DNA from 2 places in the Nitratireductor thuwali genome. Region 2 is predicted to be linked to the other one. Evidence: predicted binding sites of a transcription regulator. Region 2 holds the regulator's gene; the other holds the start of a gene.
The links. Region 2 encodes LexA, which represses DNA repair genes until DNA is damaged. Its sites were predicted from a motif close to TGTTCNNNNTGTGTTCNG; they were not measured.

Region 1: a site for LexA is predicted at 13,587-13,604, ahead of NTH_RS06055 (ImuA family protein). Genes of this name have one in related genera too.

Annotation. Positions count from the first base shown of each region.
Region 1 covers NZ_CP030941.1:1,265,872-1,281,950, forward strand. Annotated here, with positions in the region: gene NTH_RS05995 (lysylphosphatidylglycerol synthase domain-containing protein) at 1-190, opposite strand, end outside; gene NTH_RS06000 (endonuclease/exonuclease/phosphatase family protein) at 253-1,083, shown strand; gene NTH_RS06005 (YbhB/YbcL family Raf kinase inhibitor-like protein) at 1,105-1,566, opposite strand; gene NTH_RS06010 (hypothetical protein) at 1,672-2,439, shown strand; gene rhaM (L-rhamnose mutarotase) at 2,491-2,808, opposite strand; gene NTH_RS06020 (tripartite tricarboxylate transporter permease) at 2,883-4,409, opposite strand; gene NTH_RS06025 (tripartite tricarboxylate transporter TctB family protein) at 4,409-4,873, opposite strand; gene NTH_RS06030 (Bug family tripartite tricarboxylate transporter substrate binding protein) at 4,930-5,907, opposite strand; gene kdgD (5-dehydro-4-deoxyglucarate dehydratase) at 6,161-7,063, opposite strand; gene NTH_RS06040 (FadR/GntR family transcriptional regulator) at 7,121-7,873, opposite strand; gene NTH_RS06045 (error-prone DNA polymerase) at 7,981-11,304, opposite strand; gene NTH_RS06050 (DNA polymerase Y family protein) at 11,301-12,860, opposite strand; gene NTH_RS06055 (ImuA family protein) at 12,751-13,581, opposite strand; gene NTH_RS23110 (DUF2793 domain-containing protein) at 13,697-14,719, opposite strand; gene NTH_RS06070 (hypothetical protein) at 14,979-15,260, shown strand; gene NTH_RS06075 (YeiH family protein) at 15,295-16,079, opposite strand, start outside.
Region 2 covers NZ_CP030941.1:4,026,009-4,042,087, forward strand. Annotated here, with positions in the region: gene gltX (glutamate--tRNA ligase) at 1-586, opposite strand, end outside; gene NTH_RS19520 (ComEC/Rec2 family competence protein) at 700-3,030, shown strand; gene lexA (transcriptional repressor LexA) at 3,024-3,740, opposite strand; gene glp (gephyrin-like molybdotransferase Glp) at 3,830-5,032, opposite strand; gene moaC (cyclic pyranopterin monophosphate synthase MoaC) at 5,013-5,528, opposite strand; gene trpC (indole-3-glycerol phosphate synthase TrpC) at 5,528-6,343, opposite strand; gene trpD (anthranilate phosphoribosyltransferase) at 6,353-7,369, opposite strand; gene NTH_RS19550 (SurA N-terminal domain-containing protein) at 7,377-9,263, opposite strand; gene tpiA (triose-phosphate isomerase) at 9,401-10,162, shown strand; gene secG (preprotein translocase subunit SecG) at 10,309-10,692, shown strand; gene NTH_RS19565 (CTP synthase) at 10,891-12,519, shown strand; gene NTH_RS19570 (VOC family protein) at 12,560-13,438, shown strand; gene kdsA (3-deoxy-8-phosphooctulonate synthase) at 13,435-14,265, shown strand; gene NTH_RS19580 (helix-turn-helix transcriptional regulator) at 14,488-15,222, shown strand; gene NTH_RS19585 (hypothetical protein) at 15,304-15,492, shown strand; gene eno (phosphopyruvate hydratase) at 15,671-16,079, shown strand, end outside.

The sequences.
Region 1 (16,079 bases), 2.8 Mb from region 2:
AACCGGCAAGGCACAAATAGGAGGCCACGGCGAAGCCCATCGCAGCGGCAAGGCTTGCCGTGGGCAAGGACGCGAGCGCCTCGACGACCCTATCAATCCCGTACCGGTCGATCGCCCGGTAGAGAAAATAAAGCGCGATACACGCAATGATCAGAACGAACAGGCTGAGGAGGGATTTGCGATAGGACATCGTATGATCCGCGAGGGGGAATAGTGGCGGAACGTTCGAAGGCTTTCGGTGGTTCCTGGAACATGCCGGCCGATACTCCCCGCAAATCCGACCCCATGACCGCTATCCGGGTGCTGACATACAATGTGCACAGTTGCCGCGGAGCCGACCGGCGCGTGGATCCGGCACGCATCGCCGCGGTCATTGCCGAAGCCGACGCCGACATCATTGCCTTGCAGGAGGTGGACGTCGGGCGACAGCGGTCCGGAGGGGACGATCAGGCGCGGATGATAGCACACGCGCTCGAGGTCCAATCCTATTTCCACCCTGCCCTGCATCTGGGCGAGGAGAAATACGGCGATGCGATTTTGACGAGGCTGCCGCTGGAGGTGCTGAAAGCAGGCCCTCTCCCGTCGGTCGGTGAGCCCCGCGGGGCGCTGCTGGCGAAGGTGAGGATGGGCGGCAAGGACCTGCTCGTCGCAAACACGCATCTGGGTCTCAGACGCCGCGAGCGGATGCGGCAGATCCAAACGCTGCTCGGTCCCGAATGGCTGGAGCAGCCCGAGATCAAAGGGCTGCCGACCATCTTCCTCGGCGATTTCAATGCCGGGCCGCGCTCTGCCCTATATCGCCACGTCACCCGATCCTTCCAGGACGCGGAACCTGCGGGGCAAGACAGACGTCCGGGGACTTTCCCCGCGCGCTGGCCGCTGTTCAGGATCGATCACGTCTTCGTCCGCAACGGACTGGTTCCAGGCGGTACCGAGGTGCTTACCGGCAGCTTGCCGAGAATGGCTTCCGACCATCTGCCCATCCTGGCGACCCTGAAACTGCCCGACGATCGCGAAACAGAGGGGGCCGGCGCCGCCCTTGAGGCAGTTCGGCCTTCGCCCGTTCGCGAACAGGATACCTGACCGGCCCTGCCGACGACAGTGTCAGCGCTCGTAAATACCCACCAGGTCGGCTTCCTCGATTGCGTGCTTTTGCGCCTCGCGCCAGATCTCCTGCGCACCTGCTTCCGCGGGCAGATCGAGGCTCGGGACGTCCAGGGCCGCCAGACGAAAATGGTAGTGATGAGGTCCGTGCCCTTCCGGCGGCTGGGGGCCGTCGTAGCGCCTATTGCCGAAATCGTTCTTCGCATAGCGCAAACGATTGCCCGGAGCCGTGTCCGCGCTCTGGGGCAGTTCTTCCTGGTCGGGCGGAATGTTGTAGACGGCAAGATGGCGGAACGTGCCGCTTGGCGCATCCGGGTCCTCGACCACGAGAGCGAAGCTGCCGGTGCCTTCGGGAGCGCCCGTCCACTTCAAAGGCGGCATGAGATTATCGCCGTCGCGCACATGTTTTTCAGGAATTACGTCACCCTCGGCGAAAGCCGGACTGATCAGGGTTAGCGTCACCGGACTTCTCCTTTCGCATGTCAGGAAAGCTTCGCCGGCGGAACTTTTGCCGCGCGTCATTGTTCCGATTCCGACCTTGCAATGCGTGGCAGGAGGAGGATCGAAATGGCCGATTCCGACAGTGACACGAAGACCGAAATCCTCGAGCAAGGCGACATCTTTTTCTTCTACCGCCCGCGCGTCGAGGAGGAAAATCCGCAAGGTCTGGAAGACGTCCAGCGCTTCGGCATGGTGCTGCGGCCACATGGCGGAGATAAAGTCCGGCTGATGGTCGTGGGGCGAAAGAGGTTGCCGGACCCGGACGAGCACGAGCGCCATTGGGGCTTCGTCGAGACCGTCGCCAAGTCGGCGAAGGATATCGAGAAGGATCTGCGCGAGGGCACCTACGAAACGAAAACACGCGGCCAAAGATCCACTCCGGCGGCACGGCCCGCAGGCGAAGGCGTCTACGTGATATCGCTGGAGGACGGGCAGATGCACCTGTCCTACGAGCTTGAACTGCCGAAGCATGTCCGGGAGGTGCAGAAATCCCTGAGGATCGCGCAGAAAGCGAGCTACGCCCTGTCGGTGAAGAACCCGGAGAAGGGCTCCCCGCCCAATGCAGGGCTCCGCGAGGAGGACGAGGCCGACTACCCGAAGAAGCTGCAGGAGGAATTCCGCGGCCGCCGGTTCGACCGGGAGGACGTGGAACTGCTCGATTACGAGGGTGCGCAGTTTCTGCTGGTGGGCGCACGCACCAACCCCGAACAGGCCTACGGCATCGACCTTGACGCCGAGTCCGCCGACTATGAGCACGCCGATACGGTAAGAAAACTGCACATGGTGAAGTCGCGGCATCCCTTGCGGCCGCTGTTCGAAGGCCGCTGGGACTGACGCCCGGCCACCGGCACACGTTCCCTCTGGAATCCGGGGAGCGCCGCGCTGCTATTCCAGATGAAACATCTTCTTCAACGGCACCTGCACCGGCTCGTTGTCGGGCCGGGTCTCCATGATGTCGGCCATATAGTCCCACCAGCGGCGCACGATCGCATTGGTCGCCAGCGCATCCATCGCGTGATCCTCGGCGCGCGACAAGATTGCGAAGAGGTGGCAGGTCTCCTCGTCGAGCCAGATCGAATAGTCCGACACGCCGGCTTCCCTGAGAAGCGCGGCCAGTTCCGGCCAGATCTCGTCATGGCGGCGCTTGTACTCGGCCGCCTGGCCGGGATTGAGGTTCATCCGAAAGGCGTATTTCTCCGGCATCGGCTTGCTCCCCGTCAAATCGTGGCGACGTCGCCCTGCAAGATTGCTCTGCATGTTCTTGCGCCCGCCGGCCGTCAGACTTTTTTTTCTACCGCAGCGTCCTTCGGCCGCCTGACCGCCATGAAGTACACGAACACAGCCATCAGCGCGAGGAAGAACAGGCTGTCGGGGCTGGTCAGGAAGACGGACGGGTCGCCATCGCTGAGCGCCAGAGAACGGCGCAGATATTGTTCCAGGTCCGGCCCCAGAATGAATCCCAGGAGGAGGGAGACCGTCGGGTAGTTCTGCTGGCGCAGGAAGAAGGCGAGGATGCCGAACAGCAAGGCGAGCCCCATCTGGAAGATGGAGAAGGTCGCCACGAAGCTGCCGACCAGCGCGACCACCGCGATGCAGGCATAAAGCAGCCCCTTGGGGATGGAGACGATCCGGACGAACCACGGGCCCAGCAGAAACAGCGTCAACGGAATGAGCACGAGCGCGCTGATGAAGAGCGATGCGAGCATGGGCGCGATGAGATCCGCCTGGGTCTCGAGCAGGCGCGGCCCCGGCTGCAGGCCGTTGATGACCAGGACGCCGAGCACGATGGCCGTGGTCGGATCGCCGGGAATTCCGAACATAAGCATGGGGACGAACGCGCCGCCGCACATGGAATTGTTGGCAGCTTCCGCCGCAGCGATGCCTTCGCGGCTGCCATGGCCGTATTCGTCGGGGCGTTTGGAACGACGCTTGGCATCCGCATAGGCGACGAATGCCGCCATCGAACCGCCGACGCCGGGAAGTATGCCGATTCCGTATCCCAAAAGAGAGCTTTTCAGGTAGGTGAACAGGCCGATCTGGCGGATCTGCCCGAGGGGCGGCAGAAATTCCCGCCGCCGGATGGTCACCGACGCGGCTTTGGAGAGGGAAAGGTGGATGTCGTCCCGGTTGTGGTAGGCTTGATAAAGGACTTCGCTGATGGCGAAGGTGCCGATGATGATGGGCATCATGTCGATGCCTTCCACCAGCATCTCGGTGCCGAAATTGAAACGCGGGATGGGCTGCATCACGTCGATGCCGATGGTTGCGATCATGACGCCGAGCATGGTCGCGACGACACCCTTGGCGACCGCGCCGCGCTGGACGATGACGATCACCACCAGGGCGAAAAGAACCAGCGCGAACTTGCCGGGCGTCTGGATCAGCAGCGATGCCTTGGCGGCAAGGGGCATCAGCGCCATGAGCAGCAGCGCGCCGAGGCTGCCGCCGATCATCGAGCCGAGGGCGGCGTGGCCGAGCGCATTGGCGCCCTCTCCCTTCCTCATCAGGGCATAGCCCTCGATCGCGGTCATCATGGAGGACGGCGCGCCGGGAATGTTGATCGTCGTCGCGGTGATGCTGCCCGCATACATGCCGGACATGAAGATGGCCGCGCACATGACCAGCGAGGGCACCACATCCATGCTGTAGGTGATCGGCAGAAGCAGCGCGATCGCCAGCACCGAGGTCAGGCCGGGAACCGCGCCGAAAAAGGTGCCTATGACGAAACCGAGCACCATGTAGGCCAGGACGTCGGGGCGCGCGAGCGTCGCAAATCCCTGAAGCAGATCGAGAAGGAAATCCATCAGATGACATCCAGAAGGGTTGGCAGCCGGACCCCGAACACCAGCGCGAACAGGCCGTAGAACACGATGGCTACGGCGATCGCATAAAGCAGCCGCAAAACGGGCCGGCCCTGCTGGTAGCGGAAGATGTGGAACAGGAACAACACGTAGAGGAGCGTTGCCAGGCTGTAGCCGAGCGGCTTGAAGACGGCGATATAGACCGCCGTTGCCACGACGGCGGCCACCGGCTGCAGGAAGGATCCGGCCTCGCTGGTTTCATCGGAGGCAAGATCGCGCCAGATGATGTGAGCGAGCGCGACATACATGAGGAGCGACGCCAGCAGCGGCAGGAAGCGAGGCCCGACGAGGCCCTCGCTGAACTGCGGCGTGATCTGGAACGTCGCCGCGACGTAGATCGTCGTCAAAAGGAAAAGGAAAACCGGCAGCAGGAGCCGGCTCCTCCAACGTTGCTGTTGCACGGCCATCGCTATCCTCCCGTGAAGCGCCGGCGGGCGTTGTCCCGCCAGCGCTCTCATCGCGGCTACCTCTTGATGACACCTTCCTCGACCAGCATGTCCATCTGATTAAACAGGGCTTTGCTGGTCTCTTCGGCCCACTGGGTGACCTCGTCCGTGCCGAGCCAATCGGGCGTCACGCCGACGCTTGCGACCCAGGTCTGGAACTCGTCGCTTTCCAGCGCCTCCTTGTAGGCGTGCTCCAAGGCCTCGACCGCCTCGTCAGGGGTGCCGGCCGGCGCGGCAAACACGATGAAGCTGCCCATGCGCAGATCGAGCCCGGCTTCCTTGGCGGTCGGCACGGTGTTGAAGGTGGGGTTGGTGGTCTCGGAGAACTCGAGGATGCCGCGCACATCTCCACTTTCCAGCAGCGGCGCGAAATCGCCGAGACTGGTGGCCACCACATCGACCTCGTCGTTGAGGATGGCTTCCTTCTGCGGCGCCGCACCGCCCGGATAGGCGATGATCTTGAACTCCGCACCCGTCTCGTCCTGAAGCTGCAGGATCGCCAGATGCAGGCGGGAGCCGATATTCTGGATGCCGATCTTCACGGTACCAGGGGCCTCCTTCGCAGCGGCGATGAGGTCGTCGATGGTCTCATAAGGCGTATCGGAGCCGACGATGATGGCATCGGGTTCGCTCGTGACGCGGGCGATGAGCTTGAGCTTGTCCATCTTGTAGCTGGGCAGCAGGCCCTGCCAGGGCACGGTCACCACGCTGTCATAGGTCAGCGCGCCGATCGTATAGCCATCGGGCCGCGCGTTCATGACCTGGGAAACGCCGGTGGCGCTGATGCCGCCCTCGATGTTTTCCACATACATGGAAGCGCCGATGTTCTTCTCGGCGATCAAGGTCAGCTTACGCACGATGCCGTCGGTGCCGCCGCCGGCCCCCCACGGCACGATGACGCGGATATCCTTCTCCGGATAGTCGGCCATCGCCGCCGAGGGCATGAGCGCGCCCATGGCGCCGGCTGCCAGCAGTGTCAGAAATTTCTTGTACATTCTCTCTCTCCCTGGATTGCAGTTCGCAGTTGTTTTCGGGCGCGCCGCAGCCCCGCGGTCTGGCGCCTGCAGGTCGGAAATCCTGTGCGCTGAGCCAACCGACTCCGGCCTGCGCCGGATTCCTGGTCGACCGCCCTCGGGACCGCCCTCCTCCTCTCCGCCGAAGGAAACCACCTCCGGCGGCGCATGACGGCGCCATGGCAGGCGCCGGAAAGCTCTCGCCGGGCGCCCGCCAATGAGCGCCGCGTGCTCATCACGCCGCCCGCTCGACAAGGGCGCGCAGCATTCCGGTTTCCTCGTCCGTCAGGTTCGTCAGCGGCGGGCGGACCGGGCCGGGGCCGTATCCGGCAATCCCCACGCCGGCCTTGATGGCGGAGACGGCGTAACCCGGCTGCCGGTCGCGAAGCGCGGCGAAGGGGAAGAAGAAATCCGTCAGGATCTGCCGCATCGTCGCCGCATCGCCATCCCGCAGCGCGTTGAAGAAACGGACGGCGAGCGCCGGCACGAAATTGAACACGGCAGAGGAATAGGTGGTGACGCCGGCGCCGTTATAGGCTTCGGCGAAAAGTTCATGCGTCGGCATGCCGCCGATGAAGCACAGCCGGTCGCCGAGCGTGGCGGTGACGTGGCGCACGAGATCGGTCCTGCCGGTGCCGTCCTTGAAGCCGATGAGGTTGGGGCAGGCATCGGCCAGGCGCTGCAACGTCTCGACCTCGAACACGCAGTTGTCGCGGTTATAGACGATGACGCCGAGATCGGTGGCCCCGCAAACCGCCGCCACATGGTCGAACAGGCCTTCCTGCGGCGCATTGATCAGATATTGCGGCAGGAGGAGCAGACCGTCGGCGCCGGCCTTTTCCGCCCCGCGCGCTATCTCCTTCGCCATTTCGGTACCATAGCCGCATCCGCAGATGATGGGCACGTCGCCGGCCGCCTCCTTGGCGGCGGCAACGACCGCAACGACCTCCTGCGGCGATAGCGAAAAGAACTCGCCCGTGCCGCCGGCGGCAAAAAGGGCCGAGGCCTCGAAACCCGACAGCCATGCCACATGCCGGCGGTAACTTTCCAGGTTCAGCGAGTGATCCTCGTTGAAATGAGTGACGGGAAAGGAAAGCAGGCCGGAGGAGATGCGCGACTGGATTTCGGTGGGCGTCATAAAAGCTGATCCTGAACTATTGTGGAGCCAAGTCATATGATGACTTGGCTCCACTCGTCAAGATGACTTCTCCCCCTCCGGCGCATTGATGGGCCGGCTGAGCACGCGATAGCGCTGGAGAGAGCCGCCCAGATGCACGCGCATGGCATCCCGCGCAGCCTCGGGATCACGGGCATAGATGGCCTCGGCGACGGCCAGATGCTCGCCATGAAGCTGCGCGTCGCGATTGGCCCGCAGATCGTTCGCCGGGCCGAAATCCTTCAGCTTGGAGCGCGGGATCGTGCGGCGCCCGAGATGGGCCAGGAACTCCTCGAAACGCGCATTATTGGTCGCCCGCGCGATCGCCATATGAAACTCGAAATCAGCCTGCTCGGTCGGCGCGCCTGCCGACATCAGCCTTCCGAATGCCTCGAGCTGCGCCTGGATCTCCGCTTCCTGGGCGGGAGAGCAGCGCTCCGCCGCAAGGCCGGCCGCCTCGATCTCGACGGAAGCACGAAGTTCAAGCTCTTCAATGATATCGGATATCTTCTTGTTGATCCGGGTCAGCAACTGCAGGCCCGGAACCGTGCTGGGCGGGTCGACCACGAAGACGCCGACACCATGGCGGGATTCCACCAGCCCGTCGGCGCGCAACGCGGCAATCGCCTCGCGTATGACGGTCCGGCTGACGCCGAAGCGGTCGACAAGCTCGGGCTCCGTCGGCAATTTGTCGCCGACCCGGTAGATGGCGCCGGAGATTTCCTCGCGAAGCGCTTCCGCGACCCCGGCTGAAAGGCTTTTCCTTGCCCGTTTCGATACGGCAGCTTCCATTTGCCTTCGATGCTCCTTGCCTGGACCCGAACGGTGTGCCGGCGCCTGCCGGCCATCAGCGCGATTCTTAGACTATGGCGAGAAGAGCGCAAGTGATATGATGACTATCAATGAAAGTCCCGCGATTTCGGCATGACGCGCACATTGCGCGGGTGGCCGTGGCGGTTTGCCGGCTGGGGGGTCGGCGCCTCGCCGGCGTCTACGGCCGACAGCCGGTCGAGCTCGCCCGTCCTGTCATGGACGGCGGTTGCCATCAGGTGCACCACGTTTTGCTTGCTTTTTTGCACCCGTCCTTCCACCAGCGCCAGCCGCGCAGACATGATCGGCCGGCGATAACGCTCGAAACGGCGCGCCCAGATGAGCGCGTTGGCAATGCCCGTCTCGTCCTCCAGCGTCATGAAGATGGCCTTGCCGTTGCCCGGCCGCTGGCGCACCAGGACGATGCCCGCGACACGCGCCCAGGCGCCATCGGGAAGAGCCGACAGGCCCGCGCAACTGACGATGCCCTCGCGCTCGAAAAACGACCGCAGGAACTGCATCGGATGGGCCTTCAGCGAAAGCCGGATCGTCTGGTAATCGGCGACCACATGCTCCGACAGCGCCATGTCGGGCAGTCTCACATCTTCTTCGCTTGCCAATTCCCGCTCGTCGGCGGCGGCGAAAAGCGGCAGCGGCGCGTCGTCGGGCAGGCGCCTGACCTGCCAAAGCGCCTCCCGCCGGTCGAGCCCGACAGACCGCATCGCATCGGCATCCGCCAGAAGCCGCAGCGCCCGGTGCGGCAGGCGGGTGCGGCGCCACAGATCCTCGACGCTTTCATAGCCGCCGCCCCGCAAGGCGGTCAGCTTGCCGGCCCAGTCGTCGTGGAACCCGTCGATCTGCCGGAAGCCGAGGCGCAATGCGCAAGGCCCGCCGCCGCGCGGCTCCAGCGTGTTGTCGAGGGCGCTTTCATTGATGTCGACCGCCCGCACCTCGACATCATGCTCCCGCGCGTCGCGGACGATCTGGGCGGGCGCATAAAATCCCATGGGCTGGGAATTCAGGAGCGCGCAGGCAAAGACCTCCGGATGATGGCACTTGATCCAGGACGAGACATAGACGAGCTTGGCGAAGGATGCGGCGTGACTTTCGGGAAAGCCATATTCGCCGAAACCCTTGATCTGATTGAAGCAGCGTTCGGCGAACTCGCGCTTGTAGCCGCGCTGGACCATCCGCTCCACCATCATTTTCTCGAATTTTCCGATGGTGCCGTTGTTGCGGAAGGTGGCCATCGCCTTGCGAAGCTGATTGGCTTCCGCGTCGGAAAACTCCGCTGCCACCATGGCGATCTTCATTGCCTGTTCCTGGAACAGGGGAACGCCCAGCGTCCGTATCAGGACATTGCGCAACTCGTCCGGGTCGTGCGGTGGCGCGGGCGAAGGATAATCCGGCTCATCCCCATCCCGCCGGCGCAGATAGGGATGAACCATATCGCCCTGGATGGGGCCGGGCCGCACGATCGCCACCTGGATGACCAGATCATAAAAAGTTTTCGGTTTCAGGCGCGGCAGCATGTTGATCTGGGCCCGGCTTTCCACCTGAAAGACGCCGATGGAATCGCCGCGCTGCAGCATCCGATAGACTTCCCGGTCTTCCTGCTCGACCGTGGCGAGATCGAGCGACCGGCCGTAATGGGCCTGGATCAGGTCGAACGCCTTGCGGATGCAGGTCAGCATGCCGAGCGCCAGGACATCCACCTTCATCATGCCGAGCCGGTCGATATCGTCCTTGTCCCACTCGATGAAGGTGCGCTCTTCCATGGCGGCATTGCCGATCGGCACCATCTCGTCGAGCCTGCCGCGCGCCAGCACGAAGCCGCCGACATGCTGGGAAAGATGGCGGGGAAAGCCAAGAAGCCTTGCGGCGAAATCCGCCGCCCGGCGGATGGCCGGGTTGGCGGGGTCGAGCCCTGCCTCGCTGATACGGTTGTCCGGCAGCGTATCGCTCCCCCAGCTTCCCCATACGGTGCCGGCGATCCGCGCCGTCACGTCCTCGCTCAGCCCCAGCGCCTTGCCGACCTCGCGGATGGCGCTCTTGGGCCGGTAATGAATGACGGTGGCGGCGATGCCGGCGCGGTGCCGGCCGTAACGGCGATAGATATACTGGATCACCTCCTCGCGCCGCTCATGCTCGAAATCGACGTCGATATCGGGCGGCTCCTTGCGCTCGTCGGAAATGAAGCGGGCAAAGAGAAGCTCGTGCTCGGCCGGATCGACGGCGGTGATGCCGAGCGCATAGCACACCGCCGAATTGGCCGCAGAGCCGCGCCCCTGGCATAGAATCCCGTTGTTCTCGGCAAACTGGACGATGTCGTAGATCGTGAGGAAATAGCGCGCATATTCAAGCTTGCCGATGAGGGCGAGTTCTTCCTTCAGGAGCCGCCTCACTTTGTCGGGAATGCCTTGCGGATAGCGCATCTCCGCCCGCCGCCAGGTCAGTTCCTCAAGCCAGTCCTCCGGTGTCCGGCCGGGGGGTATCGGCTCGTCCGGATACTCGTATTTGAGTTCGCCCAGCGAAAAATCGACGCGCTGCAACAGATATTGCGTCTCCGCGATCGCTTCGGGACAATCGCGGAAAAGCCGGACCATTTCCTCGGGGGTCTTGAGATGGCGTTCGGCATTGGCAAGAAGGAGCCGGCCGGCGCTTTCGATGGTTGTTCCCTCCCGAATGCAGGTCAGGATGTCCTGGAGATCGCGCTGCTCGGCAGCGTGGTAGAGCGCGTCGTTGACGGCCAGAAGCGGCACGCCGGCCGATCCCGCAACGGCCTTCAGCCGCGCCAGCCGCCGCCGGTCGCCACCTTGGTGAAGCATCGGCGCTGCAAGCCAAACCGCGCCCGGCGCCGCGTCTCCCAGATTTTTCAGGAGCCCGCCCATGCCCTCAATGTCCAGCCCCGGCATGACGGCAAGCAGCAGCGAGCGGCAATGGGAAAGAAGATCGTCGAGGCGCAGGATGCAGTCCGCCTTCTCCGCCCGAAGATTGCCGAGCGTCAAAAGACGGCAGAGCGTTGCCCACCCTTCCCTGTTCTCCGGATAGGCGAGGATATCCGGCGTGCCGTCGCAAAAGACGAGGCGGGCGCCGACGGCAAGCTTGAACCGGCGGGCCCTCTCCCGCACCGCCTCCAGCGTGAACGGAAAGGCCTCGCTGTCCGGATGCTCGATCCAGACATATTCACCGGGACCCGAGCCTTCGCGCATCTTTTCCGCGGGCAGTTCCCCGCCCTTCAGATCCTCGAGCGCGCCATAGGCCCGGACCACGCCGGCCACCGTGTTCCGGTCCGCAATGCCGATGCCGGTATGGCCCAGAAGCAGCGCCGCCAGCACCATCTCCTGCGGATGGGAAGCCCCGCGCAGGAAGGAGAAATTCGTCGCCGCCGCCAGTTCGCCATAGCCCTTCATGCGAACAACCCATGGATATACCAGCGGATTTCTCCGACCTCCCGCCCGTAAAGGCCGCAGCGAAACAGCCAGAAGCGATGGCCCTGCGTATCCTCGACACGGTAGTAGTCGCGAGTCTGGCCCGGCTCCTTCCGCCACCATTCCGGCGCGATGCGCTCGGGCCCTTCCGCGCGGGCGATCTCGTGCAGCACCCGGCGCCAGCGAAACCTGAGCGGCGGACCGTCGGGCACCATGGCCACCGTCTCGACCGGCTGGGCGGGGCAGAGCATCAGGAGCGGGCGCAGCGGCGGCTCGCCGGGTAAAGCCTCGGGCCATCCGCTTTTCCACGGCATAGCGGAAATCGCCGGCACATGGCGCGCAGCGCGTTCGGGAACATGGCTTTCTTCCGGCAGGAAACACTCGACCGCAGCGGGTCCGTAGCGCGCCGTCAGCCTGTCGATGAGATCGGCGACCGCCTCCTCTTCGGCGTGCTCGCGTTCGAAATGGACCTGCGCCGGCGCGGCCTCCTCCATCCCGAATGCCGACAGCCTTATCATGTCGAAGCCGAAACCGGGATCGAGCGGATCGGCCAGCGCTTCGAGGCGCGTCGTGAAGAGACGCTTGAGCGCCGTCCGGTCGCGCAGGGGACGCCCGGAAAGCGCCTGGATGCGCCGGGTCGCCCCATCGGCGCGGAAGAAGACCGCCTCGAACCGGCGCCCGCCCTTTCCATATTTCTCAAGGGTCTCGCACAGATCGCGCGAAAGTGCGTCGAAAGCGGCGGCAATGTCTTCGGCAAGCCCGATGGGATCGGCAAAGCGCTGCTCGGCGCTGAACTCGGGTATCGGGCGGCGGGGCGAAAGGGGCCGGTCAACCTCTCCCAGAATGCCGGAAAGCCGCTCGATCATGTCGACGCCGAAGCGGGCGGCCAGCGGCTTGCGGGGACGTTCAGCCAGATCGGCGATCCTGGCAAGGCCGGCGCGCCGCAGGGCGACCATCCTGTCCTGATCGAGTTGCAGAGCGCCGACGGGAAGAGACGCGCAAGCCCGTTTTTCCTCTCCCCTGGCGACAAGGCCCTGCCCGCCGAAGCGCGCCAGGGTGCGGGCGCAATCCGTGGTGCTGGCGATCACCGTCCGGACCGAAAGGCCGAAGCCTTTCAGGCGGCTGCGCAGATCGGCCATCAGCGCGGCCTCGCCTCCGAAAAGATGGGCCGATCCGGAAATCTCCAGCGTCAGGCCATCCGGCAAATCCTCGGCGACCACGGGCGTATAGCGATCGCACCAGTCGGCGACATGGGCAAGAAGGGCCTGAACCGCCTCCGGCTGGTGTTCGTGGGCGTCGATATCCGGCACCCGCGCGCGCGCATCCGCCAGCGCAAGGCCCGCCTTCAATCCAAGCGATGCCGCGCGGCGGTCCACGGCGGCCACCCGCATCGCGTTGTTGTGGCGCGTCGTCACCACCGTCGGCCGTTCACCCGGCGCGGCGCCATTCTTCCTTGCCAGACGATGTAGCCGGTCGGTCGGGAGATAGGGAAACCACAGGGCGAGATAGCGCCGGTTCCCTGAAAAGCTGTGCGTCACGGTCCCACTCCAGTCGCCAGCGCTGGCCGGCCGATCCGGCGCGGTGGCGTAAAAGCGCGATGTCGAAGGCCGCCAGGCCCGGGGCGTTGGCTTCAAGGGCGCGCGAGGGGGCGGAACGGATTTGCCACCGGGTCGTCGCCGCGCTCCCTTCCGCCTGCGGGCAAATCCGCAGGAGAAACACCGGCACGCCGCTTTTTTCCGCTGCCAGCGACAATCGGCGCGTGGCAGTCAGGTCGAGTATCTTCGGGCTGCCCGGTATTTCGACGACCACCGCGCCAAGCGCCTTGCAGCCGATCGCCTCCATGCCGGCACGCAGGATCTCGGTCGCATCCTTGAGCCGGATATGGATGAGCCGGCCCGGCGGCATGCCCATTTCGCGCAGGCCATGCGGATAAAGCTTGCCGGATTCCATCTCGCCATAGACCTGCCTGATCCACACGACCCCGTGCCGGCGCGCCGCAGCCGGTGCCCTGGCGCCGGCGCCATGGGCTCGCCGGGTGGCGCTTATGCACAGGCCCGCGCAAAACCCCGCCGCCGCAGCCGCATCGGGCTGGCCGGCAGCGATAATCTCGTGCAACGCGCCGCGTTGAAGCCCGCCGCCCAACGCCCTGTCCGGCCCGTTCGCGCCAAGCGCAAACCGGCTCTCCGCGCTTGCGGGCACGGCGGGTTGGACGGCATCGATAACCTTCCGCAGCGCATGGATATGGCGTCTCGCATCCATGGCTATGTTCCTATTTTGTTCCATTAAGACTCAGGAGAAACCGAGAGTCAACGGCTCCTTTCCCCTCCATAAGCCGGACAGCAGGGAGCGGGTCGAAGCCCGCCCCCTGCCGCAATCATGCCCCCGGCTGTGAAGCGGCAACGCCTTCAAGGGCATCGAGCCTTTGCAGCACATGATCGAGCACGGCCTGGTGGATCACCGCGAAACGGTCATAGGCCACGCTTTGCGGTTTCAGCTCCGCGCCCGGCCTAAGCCGCCGCTCCGCCCTCGCCCCACCGTCCTGGTCCGTGGTTTCGATCGTCTCGTAATCGTCCGGCCCATAGCCCCAATGCACCATGCGCGGGTCGATCTCCGCCACCTCCTCCGCGATGAAGCCGTACCAGCTCCAGCCCGGATTGTCGGAAGCGGCCAGCGAGCGGTAACGCACGGGCTTGACCCCCATCAGCGCCATTGCCCGCGATATCTCCAGCGCCTGGACGTCCGTCTTGTAGCGGGCGCTCGACGTCACCCGCAAAAGGTTGTGCCCATCGGCGCTGTCGAGATAGGCGTTGGCCGCGTTCGCGGTCGTTCCTATGCCGGGGAAACGAACCGAACTGTCGGTGTGAACGGCCAGCGCCGTGCCCCAAGCCGCGCCGTCCGGGCTCACCTTCACCGAAAAATCGTCGCTGCCGGCAGTTCCCATCTCGGCCCGGCCGGACCAGCCGGTCTGGAACAGGAGGCTGGCGGTATCGCCGGCCGCGTTCTTGTTGATCTTGAGCTGATGCCCGGCGCCGGCATTGTTGAGCAGCGTCGCCGGCGAGGAGACGGCAAGCCGGTTGGTTGCATCGGCATCGGCCGAAATTCCCAGCGTCTCCACCCGCTCGAAAATATCGATCCACGCCGAACCGTCGAAAACGCGCAGTCGCGCCGCGTCCTGCACCCAAACGCGCCAGCCCGCCGAGGGCGCGAAGAAAGCCCACGCCCCATCCTGATAGGCGGCCAGATCACCTTCCCGTCCGGCCCACGCGCCCGAAGCCGGGCCGGCCACGATATAGGATTCGCCTTCGGCCGGCTCGGCCGGCGGCGCCGCCAACGTATCGCTGGCGGCGTTCGCCTGCACCAGCGCATCGAGCATCCGCACCGCCTCATTGTGGGTCACGTGCTTCTGAGCCTGCGATGGAAGTATGTAGGGGAGTAAAAGAGAGGGAGAGTTTTGCATGGTCAGCTATCCTGCTTGAGTTGCGCAGGAGGAAGAATACCGCCGCCCGGAAGACCGTGGATAAATCAGGGCAAAGACGCGCTACCAAAGCCGCCGCCCGTGCGCTACCGGCAGCGAAAACACGTGCAATGGCGAAAATCTTCTGTATATAGCCGCAGGCTTGCTATGCAGCTTTGGTCGAGCCGAAGGAACGGGTTGTATGAGACTGCTGTTGGCCTGTCTGGCACTTTTCCTGAGCACCGCTGCATCGTCGGCGGAAAAGTTCGAGATATCGATCTTCAAGAAGAATTATCGGCTGTCGGCATTCTATGCTTTCGACGCCGCTCCGGAGACCTGTGGCGAAGCCGCGATCATTTTCCGCGCCTGCGGGCGCACATTCTATGCATGCGGGCGGGAGGCCGCGCAGGCCATGGAGCGCGCGGCCATGGGCTCCTATTCCGTTCGCGCCGTTTCGCGGCCCGGCAGCCCGCAGCTATGCTGATCTCTCGATGTCCATCGCGTGAGGCGCAAGGCATTCAACCGAGATAGGCAAGGCCTGCCAGCACCCAGGCCGCCAGCAGCACCGTTTCCAGCACGATCATCAGGGCCGGCAGAACACCGACCTCGCCGAGCGATTGCAGCGAGGTCTTGACGCCAAGCGCGGCGATGGCGGTGACCAGGCACCAGCGCGATGCGTCGACTAGGACGGCGTTCACGGCTTCGGGCAGCGGCATGAAGCTGTTGAGGAGCACCAGCGCGACGAAGCCGATCACGAAGCCCGGCAGCGGCAGGCGCGGCAATCTGCCGGCGCCAGCCGCAACGCCCCCGCTTTGCCGCCAGACGAAGCCCAGCACCAGCACCACGGGGACAAGCAGCACGACGCGGAACAGCTTGACTACCGTCGAGACATTGCCTGTCTCCTCGGAGACCGAGTAGCCCGCCCCGACCACCTGCGCCACATCGTGGATCGTGCCGCCGAGAAACAGCCCGGCCTCGTTGTCGGACAGGCCCAGGGCCTGCGCCAGGATCGGATAGGCAATCATCGATATGGTGGAAAGAGTGGTAACGGTGATGACGACGAATATCGTGTTGCGCTCATGATCCTTGTCGCGCGGCATGATCGCCGCCACGGCCAGCGCGGCGGAAGCGCCGCAGATGCCGACGGAGGCGCCGCTCAAGACGCCGAGCCGGCGGCCGGCGCGCGTGAAGCGGCCGAGCGCATAGCCGAACAGGATGGTGACGAGAACGCCGAGCGCCACCCACACGACGGCGAACGCGCCAAGTCCGGAAATCTGATCGAGCGTGATGCGCAGCCCCAAAA
Region 2 (16,079 bases):
CCATGTCGTGATCGTCGACGACCACGGCGTGCATATAGGTGGGCGAGCCGTCGGAACGCAGGATGATGAAGTCGTCCAGGTCCTTGTTGGGAAAGCGTACCTCGCCCTGCACCTTGTCGTGGATGACGGTGTCGCCCTCGCGCGGCGCCTTGATGCGGATGACCGGCTTGACGTCCTGCGGCGCTTCCGAGGGCGCCTGATCGCGCCATGTGCCGTCATAGCGGGGCGGGCGGCCCTCCGCGCGCGCCTTTTCGCGCATGGCCTCCAGCTCGGCCTGCGAGGCGTAGCAGTAATAGGCCTCGCCCTTCTCCAGAAGTTCGAGGGCCACCTCGCGATGGCGGTCGCCGCGCTCGAACTGCGAGACGGGCTCCCCATCCCACAGCAGGCCCAGCCATGACAGACCGTCGAGTATCGCCGCCGTGGCGGCCTCCGTCGAGCGCTGCCGGTCGGTGTCCTCTATGCGCAGGAGCATCTTGCCGCCGGTATGTCTGGCGTAGAGCCAGTTGAAGAGCGCCGTGCGCGCGCCGCCGATGTGGAGATAGCCGGTGGGCGAGGGGGCGAAGCGGGTGATGACGGGACGGGACATGCTGGTTCCTGAATGTTCGGGTTGCGGCGCGGCTGTGGCCGTCGCGGCTGGAAATCGGCTGCCCGTCATGTAGCATAGGCCGCTTGGGGTGCAAGCCTGCGGGGTGTTCGGGCGTGGCGGACGACAAGGCGGCAGCGGCGGACAGCGAGCGCGGATTGTTCCTGCCGGGAACCGCGCGTCCGCTCGCGCCGCCGGCGCCCGTGCCGGCAGACATGCCCGAACAGCGGCCACAGCTGCCGGCCTTCATTGCCTTCTGGCGGGGGGTTCCCACCGCGATCTCGCGGGACGCGGCGCGCGGCGGGACGTTCCTGTGCCTGCCCGTTCTTCTGGGCGCGGGCGTGGCGGCCTATTTCGCGCTGCCGTGGGAGCCTGAAGCACTGCCGCTGGTGCTCTCGTTATGCCTGCTTCTGGCCGTCACGTTCCTTTCCCGCGATCGTCGCATCCTGCCGTTCATCAGCGGCGCGGTCCTGCTGATCCTGGCCGGCGCCTTGCTGGGCAAGCTCGAAACCTGGCGCTCTTCGACGCCGATGATGGGATCGGACGTGACCACCAGGATCACCGGGCGGCTGGTGAGCCTGGAGCACCAGGCAAGCGGGCGCCTGCGGCTGACGATCGACATTGTGGCGACCGAGCGGCCCCGACTGCGCTATCCGCCCGCCCGCGTGCGGCTAAGCGCCCGCGCGGTGCCGGAGGGCCTTGCCGCCGGCGACGGCATCACCGGGCTTGCCAGCCTGATGAGCCCTTCCGGGCCGGTCCGCCCCGGCGCCTATGACTTTTCCTTCTCAAGCTATTTCAACGGGATAGGAGCGGTCGGCTTCTTCCTGTCCAACCCCGAGCGGGCGGCGGTGGCGGCGGATGACGGCGTGACCGCGGGGCCGGCGCGCTGGCTGCAGGCGGCGCGGGAAGGGCTCGCGGCACGTATCAGGCATGCGGTTCCCGGCGCCGAAGGGCAGGTGGCAGCCGCCATGATCGTCGGTATGCGCGCCGGCATACCGGAGCCTATAAACGAATGGCTGCGGCGCTCCGGTCTTGCCCACATCCTGGCGATATCCGGGCTCCATATGGCTCTGGTGGCCGCTACCGTGATGGCAATGGCGCGGGCGGGCGCGGCCCTCTTCCCGCAATTTGCGCAACGCGTGCCGGTGAAGAAATACGCCGCCGGCGCGGCGCTCGCATTCTGCACGCTCTATCTGTTCTTCTCGGGCTCGGCAGTGGCCGCCCAGCGCAGCTACATCATGCTCGCGGTGATGCTGGCGGCGCTGCTGTTCGATCGCGCCGCCATTACCATGCGCAATCTGGCCATCGCCGCGCTGATCATCATCATCATCTCGCCGCACGAGGTGGTCGGTCCGAGCTTCCAGATGTCGTTCGCCGCCACAGCGGCGCTCATTGCCGCCTATGCCGGCTGGACCGACTGGCGCATGGGCCGGCGGGAACGCGGCCGCGTGCCGCCAGCAGGCCTGGCGCGCAACCTGTTGCGCACAGTGCTCGTTTTCGCCGCAGGGCTCGCAGCGACGTCCGTGATCGCGGGATTGGCGACGACGCTGTTCGGCGCGTGGCATTTCCAGCGCGCTTCGCCGCTGGCACTGCCGGCCAATCTGGCCGCCATGCCGCTTGTCTCGCTTGTGGCGATGCCCGCGGCGGTTCTTGCGATCTTCGCGATGCCCTTCGGCCTCGACGGGTTCTTCCTGTCGATCATGGGACGCGCCATAGCGGCGGTCATCGCCATCGCCGAATGGATATCCGACAGATCCCCCATCGATGCCGTCGGCCTGATGCCGCTTCCGGCGTTTCTGCTGCTGACGGTGGCCTTCGTCGTGGCCGTCCTGTCGACCACGCGCGCAAGGCTGCTGGCCGCGCCGCTGGCGGTCGTCGGCTTCGGGCTTCTTGTCGCGCGCGAGCTGCCCGCCGTGCTGATAAGCGAGGATGGCCGGCTGATGGGGGTGAGGACGGCCGATGGCGGCCTGGCGGTCAACCGCGCCCGGCCCAACGGTTTCACGATGGACGATTGGACCCGTGCCCTGAATGCCAAGATGGTGGTCAAGCCGCTGGTTGCCGGCAAGACCGCTGCGCCCGAGATGAAATCCCGCCAGTTTTCCTGCGTCAACGGGCTCTGTCTTATAGATAACCCGGCTGGGCATCTTATTGCCCACGCCGAGAATGCCGCAGCGGCAAAGCCAGTCTGTGAAACAGCATCCCTAATCGTCGTCGACGACGCAACGGCTTCAAATCTGTGCTCCGGGAGCAAGGCACTCGTCTTCACCAAGCGCGACCTCGCGCTCAGGGGAAGTGCGGCGGTCTGGCTGGCGGGTCCCGGCGAAGCGAGGACCGAATTCGCCCAGGCGATCAGCCAGCCCTATCGGCCCTGGCACACGCAGCGGCAATATTGGCGCGCCGCCCGCGGCCTTCCGCCTTACCGGCGCAAGACAGGCCAGGATCAGTAGCGCCGGATCAGCCCGATAAGCTTGCCCTGAACCTTTACCCGGTCGGGACCGAAGATGCGCGTCTCATAGGCGGGGTTGGCCGCCTCCAGCGCGATCGAGGCGCCCTTGCGGCGGAAGCGCTTGAGGGTCGCCTCCTCCTCGTCGACCAAGGCGACGACGATTTCGCCCGGATTGGCCGTCTGCGTCTCGCGGATGATCACCGTGTCGCCGTCGAAAATGCCGGCCTCGATCATCGAGTCGCCTTTGACCTCGAGCGCGTAGTGTTCGCCGCCCGTCAACATGTCCGGCGGGACGCCGATGGAATGCGTCTGGTGCTGAATGGCCTCGATAGGCACGCCGGCGGCGATCCGGCCCATGACAGGCACGGAGATTACACTGACGTCGTCGTCATTGCTCGCCGAGGGCTTCGGCCGCGAAGATGCGGCGGGCCTGCCAAGGCTGCCCTGGATCACGCTGGGCGAGAACCTGCGCTGGGCGTTGAGTCCCGGAGCGATGGAATCGGGAAGGCGCAGCACCTCCAGCGCCCGGGCGCGGTTCGGCAGGCGGCGGATGAAGCCGCGCTCCTCCAGCGCCGTGATCAGGCGGTGGATGCCCGATTTGGAAGCAAGATCCAGCGCCTCCTTCATCTCGTCGAAGGAGGGCGGAATGCCGGTCTCCTTCAACCGCTCGTGAATGAAGAGCAGCAACTCGTGCTGTTTGCGCGTCAGCATTGTTCCAACCTCGGGAATCAGAAAAACAAAACCAGAACAGACCGTATCTGTTCCATTTGTGTTCCGCAATACCCAAAATACAGGCAGGATTATCGCAGCATCAGCACGCGGCAGCGCTCTCCGGCCGCGCTCGCCGGGGCGCCGGGTTCGCGGATGATAAGGGCGTTGGAGGCGGCCAGGGTCGACAGCATCGACGAATCCTGCACATCGAAGGGCGAGGCCATCAGCCCGTCCTGCCCGGAAATGACCGAGGCGCGCACGTAGTCCTGGCGATGGTCGTTGGCCTTCATCGGTTGGGCAAGAATGGCCGAGCGCAGTTCGGGCAGATAGGTGCGGCCGGAAAACCGGGCGACCAGCGGCCTCAGGAACAGATGCGAACACACGAAGGTCGAGACCGGATTGCCGGGCAGTCCCAGAACCCGCGTTCCGCCGAACCGGCCGAACATCAGCGGCTTTCCAGGTCGCATCGCGATCTTCCAGAAGGCGAGCTCCATGCCTTCGCCGACAAGCACCTCGCGCACCAGATCGTGCTCTCCCACCGAGGCGCCGCCGAGCGTGACGATGATGTCGGCCGCCTCGCCCAGCGCGGCCCGTATGGCGCCGGCGATGGCGGCGCGATCGTCGCCGACGATGCCAAGATCAACGATTTCGGCGCCGTCCGCACGCGCGAGCGCCGCCACGGACAGATTGTTGGATGCCACGATCTGGTCGGGGCCGGGCTCGGTTCCCGGCGGCACGAGTTCGTCGCCCGTGGCGACGATGGCGATCCGCGGACGGCGCACGACCGGCAGGCGGCCATAACCTGCGGCTCCGGCCAGCGAGAGGGCGGCGGGATCGAGGACGCGGCCGGCATCGAGGAGAACGTCGCCTTGCTCGAAATCAAGCCCGGCGCGCCGGATATGGCGGCCGGGCTCCACGCTCTCCCGTGCCTCAACGACATCGCCGTCGGCCTCGGCGTTCTCCTGGATGAGGATTGCATCGGCGCCCTGCGGCATCGGCGCCCCGGTAAAGATGCGCACCGCCTCGCCGGGACCGAGCCTGCCCGCATAGCGCTTGCCGGCGGCGGAAGCTCCGATCAGGCGCAGGCGGGCCGGTGGGTTTGCCAGGTCGGCAGCACGCACCGCATAGCCGTCCATGGCGGAGGCATCGAAGGGAGGCTGGGTGCGCCGCGCGCTCAGCGCCGAAGCCAGGACCCGCCCGGCGGCGGCCGCTATCGGCACGTCCTCGCTGTCCAGCGCGCGCACGCCGTCGAGCATGCGGTCGAGCGCCTCGTCAACCGGCAGGAGCGCCATCGGACCCTTGCTCCCGCCGCCATTCCCCGGATTTTCCGCCGGTCTTGCTGACCAGCCGCACATCGGTGATTTCCATGGATTTGTCGAGCGCCTTGGCCATGTCGTAGATGGTCAGGCAGGCTATGGAGACCGCCGTCAGCGCCTCCATTTCCACGCCCGTCTTTCCGCTTACGCGCACGGTGGCGGTAACGCGCAGCCCGGGCAGCGCCTCGTCCGGAACGATGTCGACCACGACCTGGTTGAGCGCCAGCGGGTGGCACAGGGGGATCAGCTCGTGGGTCTTCTTGGCGGCCATGATGCCGGCGATGCGGGCTGTGGCGATCACGTCGCCCTTCTTGGCGTTGCCCACCAGGATGGCTTCCAGCGTCGCCGGGCTCATCGACACCGCGCCTTCGGCAACGGCTACGCGTACGGTCTCCGCCTTCGCGCCGACGTCGACCATGCGGGCTTCGCCGCCGGTTCCCAGATGCGTAAGCCTTTCACTCTCGCCTGCCATTATTCGGCAGCCTGCGTGCCCGTCTCGCGGCCCAGAAGCGCCCGCGTGGCGGCGGCGACGTCGTTGTGGCGCATGAGGCTTTCGCCGACGAGGAAGGTTCCGATGCCGGCCTTAAGAAGCCGCAGGCAATCCTCATGGGTGAAGATGCCGCTTTCGCCGACGATCAGGCGGTCGTCCGGGACCATGGGTGCAAGGCGCTCGGAAGTTTCAAGCGCGGTCTCAAAGGTCCGCAGGTTGCGGTTGTTGATGCCGATCAGCGGCGAATCCAGGCGAAGCGCGCGCTCGAGCTCCGGTTCGTCGTGAACCTCGATCAGGACATCCATGCCAAGCGCGAAAGCGGTCTCCTCAAGTGCCTTCGCCTCGTCGTCGGCAACGCTCGCCATGATGACAAGAATTGCGTCGGCGCCCCAGGAGCGGGCCTCGTAGACCTGGTAAGGCTCGAACATGAAGTCCTTGCGCAGCACCGGCAGGCCGCAGGCCGCGCGTGCGGCGGTCAGGAATTCTGGCGCGCCCTGAAAGGAAGGTGCGTCCGTAAGGATCGAAAGACAGGCCGCGCCGCCCGCCTCATAGGCCCTGGCCAGGGCGGGCGGATCGAAATCGGCCCGGATGAGCCCCTTTGAGGGGCTGGCCTTCTTGACCTCGGCGATCAGCGCGAGACCGCCGGCCGCGCGCCGGGTCCGCAGGGCTTCGAAGAAGCCGCGCGCAGGGGCGGCATCGCGTGCGCGCGCCTTGATCTCGTTCTCCGGCACCGCCGCCTTGGCCGCGGCGATCTCGCCGCGCTTATAGGCCTCGATCTTGCGCAGAATATCGACCATGGCCCTACCTTACGCCCGCCGGTTGGAGATTTCGACCAGCTTTTCCAGCCTTGCCAGCGCCGAGCCGCTGTCGATCGACCGGGCGGCCAGTTGCACACCTTCCGTGATGCTGCCCGCCTTGCCGGCCACCACCAGGGCGCCGCCGGCGTTGAGAACAGCGATGTCGCGGTAGGCGTTCTGCGCGCCTTCCAGCACGGCCCGCAGCGCCCGGGCGTTGTGCTGTGCATCGCCGCCCCTGATCTCGTCGATCGAGACGCGCGCAAGCCCCGCTTCCTCCGGCGTCAGTTCGAAGCAGCGCACGAGACCGTCCTCGAGGGCGGCAATCTGGGTCGTGCCCGTGGTCGACATCTCGTCGAGGCCGTCGCCGTGCACCACCCACGCTCTTTCGGCGCCCTGCTGCTTGAGCACATGGGCCAGCGGCTCGACCCACTCTTCGGCGAACACGCCGACGAGCTGGCGCTTGACGCTGGCCGGATTGGAAAGCGGGCCGAGCAGATTGAAGATCGTTCGCGTGCCCAGCTCCACCCGCATCGGGCCGACATGGCGCATGGCCGAATGGTGGGCCGGCGCGAACATGAAGCCGAGGCCGGCCTCGCGCACGCAGGCGGAGATCGCCTCGGGCCCGATCTCGATATTGACCCCGAGGGCAGCCAGACTGTCGGCCGCGCCCGAACGCGAGGAAAGCGCACGATTGCCGTGCTTGGCCACGGGAACGCCCGCGCCGGCCACGATGAAGGCGGCGCAGGTCGACACGTTGTAGGTCCCCGAGGAGTCGCCCCCGGTGCCGACGATGTCGACGGCGCCTTCCGGCGCATCGACCGGCAGCATCTTCGCCCGCATTGTCTCTACGGCGCCGCTTATTTCGTCCACGGTCTCGCCGCGCACCCTCAGCGCCATGAGGAAGCCGCCGATCTGGCTCGGCGTGGCTTCGCCCGACATGATGATGTCGAACGCATCCCGCGCTTCCTCGAAGCTCAGCGACCTGCCGGCGGCAACGGTCGCGATATGTGCTTTCAGATCCGCCATCGGACGATCAGAAGCTGAGCGCTTGCTGGATGGCGCCCTGGTTCACCGTCACGCCATGTTCGGCCTGAAGGCGGGTGACGAGTTGGTTGACCAGATCGTTGGACAGGTTCTGCTGCACGGATCGCGCCAGATCGTCCGGCAAAGCATCCGCCGACGCGGTGGCGGGCGCAAAGACCTCCGTTACCTTGAACAGGAACTGACCGTCGCCGGCAGGATTGTCGAAGATGCCCGTTTCGCCCTGAGCGACCGAGAAGACGGCGGCCACGCCGTCCCGTCCGATGGTCGCATCGTTCGCCTGGCGTTTGAGCCCGCGCCGGACCTCCTTCTGCAGGCCGAGCTCGGAAGCGATCTCATCCAGCGACTTTCCCGCCTGCACCTCTTCCTGGAGTTCGCGGGCGCGTGCCGTCAGCTTTTCGCGGGCCCGCTCATCCTTCCAGTCGGCCACGACCTTCTCGCGCACCTCGTCCAGCGAACGGTCGCGGGCCGGAACGACATCGGCGACCTCGTAGAACAGGAAACCGTTGGATCCCAGATTGAGCGGCGGGTTCTCGACGCCTTCCTCGGTGTCGAAGGCCGCCGAAATGAGGTCGCTCGAAGCGGGCAAGTCGCGGATGATCTCGCCGTCGGGATTCTGGCCGGTACGGTCGACCGCCTCGACGGTCTCCATTTCCAGCTTGAGGCTGGCGGCGGCTTCCTGCATCGACTGGCCGCCCGCCCGTGCGTCTTCATAGGCGTCGTAGGTGTCCAGCAGGACCCGGCTCGCTTCGTCCAGCGCCAGCTCCTGCCGGATCTCTTCGGAGACTTCCTCCAGCGGCACGGCCCTTTCGGGCAGCACCTCCACCACGCGGACGAGCGCCGGACCGAAGGGACTGTCGATCACGTCGCTGGTGTTTCCCTCCTCGACCGAATAGACCGCCTCGGCAATGGCCTCGTCGGCGATCGCCTCGCGGGTCATCTCCTCGAAGCGCACGTCCGAAGCCGGCGCGCCGCTCATCGACAACAGATCGTCAAAGCTCGATCCGGTCCTGAGGGCCTCGCGCGCGGTCTCGGCCTCCTCCCGGGTGGAATAGGTGATCTTGTCGAAGGTCCGCCGCTCGGCGGTCGTGTATCGGTCCTTGTTCTCCTCGTAGTAGGAGCGGACCTGTTCGTCGGAAATCACCGACGGGTCGGCTATGTCCTCGGGCTCGAGCTTCACATAATTGATCTGGCGGTACTCGGGCGCCGCATAGCGCTCCTTGTTTTCCTCGAACCAGCTCTGGAGCTCTTCCCCGGTCGGCTCCTCGATGGGCTCGACCAGGCTGCGCGGCAGCGCCACATATTCGATGGTACGGTCTTCGCCGCGATAAAGGGCGATGCTCTCGAGCAGCGTCTGCGGCGCCGAGATGCCGCCCGAAACGGCATCCACGATCTGCTGCCTGACGGCGGCCTGTTCGCGCTGCCTGAGATACTCCTCCGGCCGGACGCCGGACTGGCTGAGCACGAATTCGAACTGACGACGGTCGAAGCGCCCGCTGGCGTTCTGGAAAGCGGGGTTCGAAGCCACGAACTCGGCGACCTTCTGCTGGGAAACGCCGAGATTCATCTCGCTGGCCGTTTCCTCCAGTGCCGCACCTGCCGCCAGCTCGGCCAATACCTGGTTGTCGAGGCCGAAGGCGACGGCCTGCTCGCGCGTCACCCGCGTTCCAAGCTGTTGGGATATCTGCGCGATCTGACGGTCGTAGGCCAGCCGGAACTCCTGGGCCGATACCGACGTGTCGCCGGCGGTCACGACGGTTTGATTGGCATCGGAGAACATCTGCCCGGAAATGCCCCAAACGGCGAAACTCATGACCAAAAGAACAAGCAGGAGCTTGGCGATCCAGGTGGTGGCTGCGTGTCGGAGGCTTTCAAGCATGCTGGTTCCGATGTCTTTCCGGTTGAACTTAAACAACGACCAATGGGCATAACGCCCCCGCGCGCCACTGTCGATTGCTTTGTGGCCGTATTTTGGTAGTGAACAGGTCGAAGGTCCACCAGATCGAACGGAACGCCATGACCCCCGACATCCGCCCCCTGATCGCCGGAAACTGGAAAATGCACGGAACGCGTTCTTCCCTGAGCGAGCTGAAGGCCATGGCCGAGGGCTTCGCGCAATACGCAGGAAATGCCGACGGGCTGATCTGCCCGCCGGCGACCCTGCTTCACGAGGCGGCGGCGACGGTGCGGGGGCTGGCGTTCTCGATCGGCGGCCAGGATTGTCATGCCGAGGAAAAGGGCGCTCACACCGGCGACATTTCCGCCGAAATGCTCGCCGACTGCGGCGCTGCCCATGTCATCGTCGGCCACTCGGAACGCCGGACCGACCACGGCGAATCGGACGAGACCGTCGCGAAAAAGGCAAGGGCGGCCTGGCGCGCCGGGCTGGTGGCCATCATCTGCATCGGCGAGACGAGGGATCAGCGCGAAGCCGGCGAGACGCTCCGCGTGCTTTCGCGGCAGATCTCCGGCTCCGTTCCCGACGAGGCCACGGCCCACAACACGGTCATCGCCTATGAGCCGGTCTGGGCGATCGGCACGGGCCTAACCCCCACGGCCGACGACGTGGCGGAGGCGCACGCCCATTTGCGGGCCGAGCTTCGCCAAAGGCTTGGCGAGAAGGCGGAGCGGATGCGGATCCTTTATGGCGGCTCGGTCAAGCCTTCCAATGCGGCCGAGCTTCTGGCGGTGCCGAATGTCGACGGCGCGCTCGTCGGCGGAGCCAGCCTCAAGGCCGACGATTTCCTGGGGATCGCCAGGGCTGCGGCCCAGCGGTAGGGCGCATCCCGCGCCGATTTCTTGCAAAGGCGGCGATCGCGCTTATCTCTGGCGTACGGGGACTTGGAAAAACCTGCAAAGCCATGTAATGAGCCGCATCTGCGGTTCGCCGCTGGGTTTTGTCGCGCGAAGCGCCGGAAGGATTCATGCAGACTGTCATCATCGTCATTCATTTGCTCGTCGTGCTCGCGCTGGTCGGCGCGGTCCTCATGCAGCGCTCCGAGGGAGGCGGTCTTGGCATCGGCGGAGGGTCCGGCTTCATGTCGGCGCGCGGCGCGGCCAACGCACTGACGCGCACCACCTCGATCCTCGCCGCGGCCTTCTTCGCCACCTCGCTCGCCCTGTCCGTTCTGGCGCGCTACGAGGCACGGCCGACGGACATACTCGAGAACCTGCCCCAGACGCAGTCCGATACCCAGGACGGCTCGGGCGGCATTCTGGACCAGCTCGGCGGCAGCGTTCAGCCTACGGAACCGGCCGATGAAGGCGAGGCGCCAAGCCCGGAACCGCAGGTTCCCAACGGCCAGTAAGGGACGGGCAGCGACCGTCTCCAAGCCACTCCCTATGATCAAGGCGCGGACGTTTCCCGCGCCTTGGTTATGGGCAAATGCGCGGGCTGACGCCCCGCCTTCGCGCGCCGGCCGTTCACGCCCGGCAAGACAAAAATCTGCGGGCTACGGCATTTTGCACTGGCGGAATCGGCCGTGCCCCGCTATGCGGTGAATCCCATGGCGCGATATGTATTCATCACGGGCGGCGTGGTTTCCTCCCTCGGCAAAGGCATTGCAGCGGCGGCCCTCGGCGCGCTGCTTCAGGCGCGCGGCTACCGCGTGCGAATCAGAAAGCTGGATCCCTATCTGAACGTCGATCCGGGCACCATGTCGCCTTATCAGCACGGTGAAGTCTTCGTGACGGACGACGGCGCCGAGACCGATCTGGACCTTGGCCACTATGAGCGCTTCACCGGGCGCTCGGCCAACAAGCACGACAACATCACCACCGGCCGCATCTACCAGAATATCATCGAGAAGGAGCGGCGCGGCGATTATCTCGGCGCCACGGTGCAGGTGATCCCGCACGTCACCGACGAGATCAAGCAGTTCATCCTCGAAGGCAACGATGAGTTCGACTTCGTCCTGTGCGAGATCGGCGGCACGGTGGGCGATATCGAGGCCATGCCCTTCCTCGAGGCGATCCGTCAGCTCGGCAACGAGCTGCCGCGCGGCAACGCCGTCTATGTTCACCTGACGCTGATGCCGTGGATACCGGCCGCCGGCGAGCTGAAGACCAAGCCGACACAGCATTCCGTCAAGGAGCTGCGTTCGATCGGCATCGCGCCCGATATCCTGCTGGTGCGCGCCGACCGGGAAATCCCTTCCGACGAGCGCCGCAAGCTCTCGCTCTTCTGCAATGTTCGCGAATCCGCCGTCATCCAGGCGCTGGACGTCGCGCATATCTACGACGTGCCGAATGCCTATCATCGCGAGGGGCTCGATTCGGAAGTGCTTGCCGCCTTCGGCATCGATCCGGCACCCAAGCCGCGCATGGAGCGCTGGCACGAAGTCTCCGACCGGATCCACAACCCCGAGGGCGAGGTCACCATAGCCGTCGTCGGCAAATATACGGGCCTCAAGGACGCCTACAAATCGCTCAACGAGGCGCTGTCCCATGGCGGCATGGCCAACCGGGTGCGCGTGAAGCTCGAGTGGATCGAAGCGGAGATCTTCGAGAAGGAAGATCCGGCGCCCTGGCTCGAAAAGGTGCATGGCATCCTTGTGCCCGGCGGGTTCGGCGAGCGCGGCGCGGAAGGCAAGATCCTGGCGGCCAGGTTCGCGCGCGAACGCAAGGTGCCGTATTTCGGCATCTGCTTCGGCATGCAGATGGCCTGCATCGAGGCGGCCCGCTCGCTGGCCGGCATCGACAGGGCCTCCTCGACCGAATTCGGGCCGACGGGCGAGCCGGTCGTGGGCCTGATGACCGAATGGTTGAAGGGCAACATGCTGGAAAAGCGCACGGCGGCCGGCGATCTGGGCGGCACCATGCGGCTCGGCGCCTATGAGGCGAAGCTGACCGGCGGCTCGAAGATCGCCGAGATCTACGGGTCTCAAACCATCTCCGAGCGCCACCGCCATCGCTATGAAGTCAATATCGGCTACCGGGAAAAGCTGGAGGAATGTGGCCTTGTCTTCGCCGGTCTTTCGCCGGACGGCGTTCTGCCGGAAACCATCGAATATGCCGACCATCCCTGGTTCATCGGCGTCCAGTATCATCCGGAGCTGAAGAGCCGGCCCTTCGAGCCGCATCCGCTTTTTGCCTCCTTCATCGGTGCCGCCGTGGAGCAGTCGAGACTGGTGTGAGGGCGATCGGGCACGTGCCCCGTGCAACTGGAGCATGATCATGCCGCCACCGCCGATCGACCACTGCGTATTGCCCGTCGCCCGGCTGGACGAGGCGCGCCGCCGCATGTCCGCCCTTGGCTTCTCCGTCGCCCCGGACGCAGCCCATCCGTTCGGCACGGGCAATGCCTGCGTCTTCTTCTCCAACGGCACATATCTTGAGCCGCTCGCGCGGATCGACGATGGGCGGGCCTTTGAAGCCGCTGCCGGCGGCAATGTATTCGTCGGGCGCGACGGAGCCTTTCGCGCCCGATATGGGCAGGAGGGCTTTTCCGCGATCGTGCTGGCCACGGACGACGCCTTGAGCGATCACCGCAGGTTCGTCGAGCAAGGCATAAGCCCCGGCGCAGTGCTGGAGTTTTCGAGGCCGTTCACCGACGCCGGCGGCAAGGCAGCGCAGGCTTCGTTCCGTCTCGCCTTCGCGGCGCCTCCCGGATGGCCGGGCAGCTTCTGTTTCACATGCCAGCGCCTGAACCCGCTTCCCGTCGACCGCTCCGAACTCGTGCGCCACGCAAACGGGGCAACGGCAGTCGGCAAAATCCTCGTCACCGCCGCCGACCCCCAATCCGCCGGCCGCTTCTTTGCCGCCTTCGCCGGTTCGCAATCGTCGGAACGGGCGGACGGCCTGCTTGACGTTTATCTGGCAAACGGCTCGATACAAATCGGCGCCCCGGAGACCTTGCGCGAAATCTATGGGATCACGGTTGAACCTTCTCCGGGTCCCAGGCCGGTCGGCATCGTTCTTCGTTGCGGTGACCAGGCACGTCCAAGGGCCGTGCTTGAGCGCGAAGGCATTCCGTTCGAGCAAACGCGCGATCACATTTGCATTGCGCCCGCGCCGGGGCAGGGTGCATATCTCCTGTTCGAGGAACAACCATGACATCGCCCAATCCACGCGTCGCCATCGGCAGCACCCTGTTCTCCAACGACGCGCCCCTGGCGCTGATCGCCGGTCCCTGCCAGCTCGAATCGCGCGATCATGCGTTCGACATCGCCGGCAGGCTCAAGGAGCTTACCGCAAAGCTCGGCATCGGCTTCGTCTACAAGACGAGCTTCGACAAGGCCAACCGCACCTCGCTTTCGGGCCGGCGCGGCGCCGGCCTCGATAGGGCGCTGCCGATCTTCGCGGATCTGCGCCGCGAGCTGGGGGTGCCGGTGCTGACCGACGTCCACACCGAGGAGCAATGCGCGGTCGTCGCCGAAGCCGTCGACGTGCTGCAGATCCCGGCCTTCCTTTGCCGGCAGACCGATCTTCTGATCGCCGCCGCCAGCACCGGCAAGGTGGTGAATGTCAAGAAGGGCCAATTCCTGGCGCCCTGGGATATGAAGAACGTGGTGGCCAAGGTGACCGAATCGGGAAACGCCAACGTGCTCGTCACCGAGCGCGGCACGTCCTTCGGCTACAACACGCTGGTCTCCGACATGCGCGCCCTGCCGCAAATGGCCGAGTTCGGCGCGCCGGTCATCTTCGATGCCACCCATTCGGTGCAGCAGCCCGGCGGCATGGGCGGCTCAAGCGGCGGCGAGCGCCGCTTCGTCGAGACTCTGGCACGTGCGGCTGTCGCGGTGGGCGTGGCCGGCGTTTTCATCGAGACCCATGAAGACCCCGACAATGCACCCTCGGACGGCCCCAACATGGTGCCGCTGCGGGATATGCCCGCCCTCCTCGATAAGCTCATGGCGTTTGACCGGGTAGCCAAGGGCTGAGGCAAGAAGTTCCCGGCGCCTTTGCAAGTCCATCGGCTTATCGCGGCCGGCTTTTCGGCAGCAGCAATCCGAGAACTATTGTACATTACAAAATACTTACGTTCTTGAATGCCATGAATATGTCTCCCTTGAGCACGTCTCTATTCATTTACTCGGCGGTAGATGTTGCGGTCGGCCAAGCTTTGAGAGTACATCCTTCTCTGCGAGGGGGACGCGAAGCTTATGGACGGCACGTCAGACAGACAGCCGCTTGATAGGGCGAAGAGGGTTCGTCTGATAAGGGAGGCGTCCACCAACGACGTCGCCATTCGTCTTATCTGCGACGTCTATGGCATCCTGAACGTCACCGTGCGACTGGCAACGGCGGAACTGGGCCTGTTTGACGTGCCCTATCTCCGCACGACCTATTCGCCGGAATGGGTGACCCAGCAGCTGACGGCGGGCTATATCCGCCAGGACCAGGTGGTGGTGGCCGGCTTCACCTCCGATAAGGCATTCTTCTGGTCCGATCTCGAACGGACGGCCGGCTGGGAGCGAATCCTGGAGGATGCGTTCAAGGCCGGAGTGGGCCCGGAAGGCTATTCCATACCGGTCATCGATCCCAATGGTCGACGATCGCTCACCTCACTCAACACGGACAGGCCCGTTCGGGAATGGCGGTCCTTCATCGAAGCCCATGAATCGGAGCTACATGAGGTCGCACGCATCCTCCATGACCGGGCTGTCTCGGAAGCCGGCTTCGACGACAAGATGCGGCTCGGCCAGCGGGAGCTGGAATGCCTCCACTGGGTGTCGCGCGGGAAGGAAGCTGGCGACATCGCCGCTATACTCGAGATTTCCGAGCATACCGTCAGGAGCTATCTGAAGTCGGCCAAGCTGAAGCTCGATTGCCGGACGCTTTCGCAGGCCGTGGGCAAGGCGATCTCCCTAGGGCTGATCCGGCTGTCCGCTCCCTAATATTGGTTAGCCGGTACACGGAGGTTGTCGCGCCGAGTGGCCTCACGCATTATTGTCATCTGTCATAACGAGGTGACCAAAATGACCTTCAGGGGGGACGGCGCTGCGGCGAGCAAGCCCGCAGCCTTTGCCGACGGCGACATTATCGCCCTGCATCTGCGTGAGGCCGTGAGGCTCGCAGCCAATCTTCGGGACTTCGAGGACTTCAAGCTCTTTGCCCACTTTGCCAGAATGTCGATCGAACTTCTCAATGAGCGCCAGATCGGCTAGGGGCCGCAGACTAGGCATGCCCACTGAGGCTGGCAGCCGTGCTCACCCACCTTCATCATCGCGACACAGGCAGGTCGTGCATGCGGCCTGCCTTTGGCGTCATTGTTTTTTGCCCAACTTTCGCTAAGACGGGCGCCGACAGTCCTTTCGAGCAACCCCAAGACCAAAGAGAGCACCCATGACTGCCATTATCGACATCGTCGGACGTGAAATTCTCGACAGCCGTGGCAACCCCACCGTCGAGGTGGACGTGGTGCTGGAAGACGGCTCGATGGGCCGGGCAGCGGTTCCTTCGGGCGCTTCGACGGGCGCGCATGAAGCCGTGGAGCTCCGCGACGGGGGCCCGCGCTACCTGGGCAAGGGCGTCCAGCAGGCGGTCGAGGCCGTCAATGGCGAGATATTCGAGGCGATCGGCGGCATGGACGCCGAAGCCCAGATCCATATCGACCATACGATGATCGAGCTCGACGGCACGCCGAACAAGAGCCGCCTCGGCGCCAACGCCATTCTCGGCGTGTCGCTGGCCGTGGCGAAGGCCGCCGCCGATGCCTCCGGTCTTCCGCTTTACCGTTATGTCGGCGGCGCCG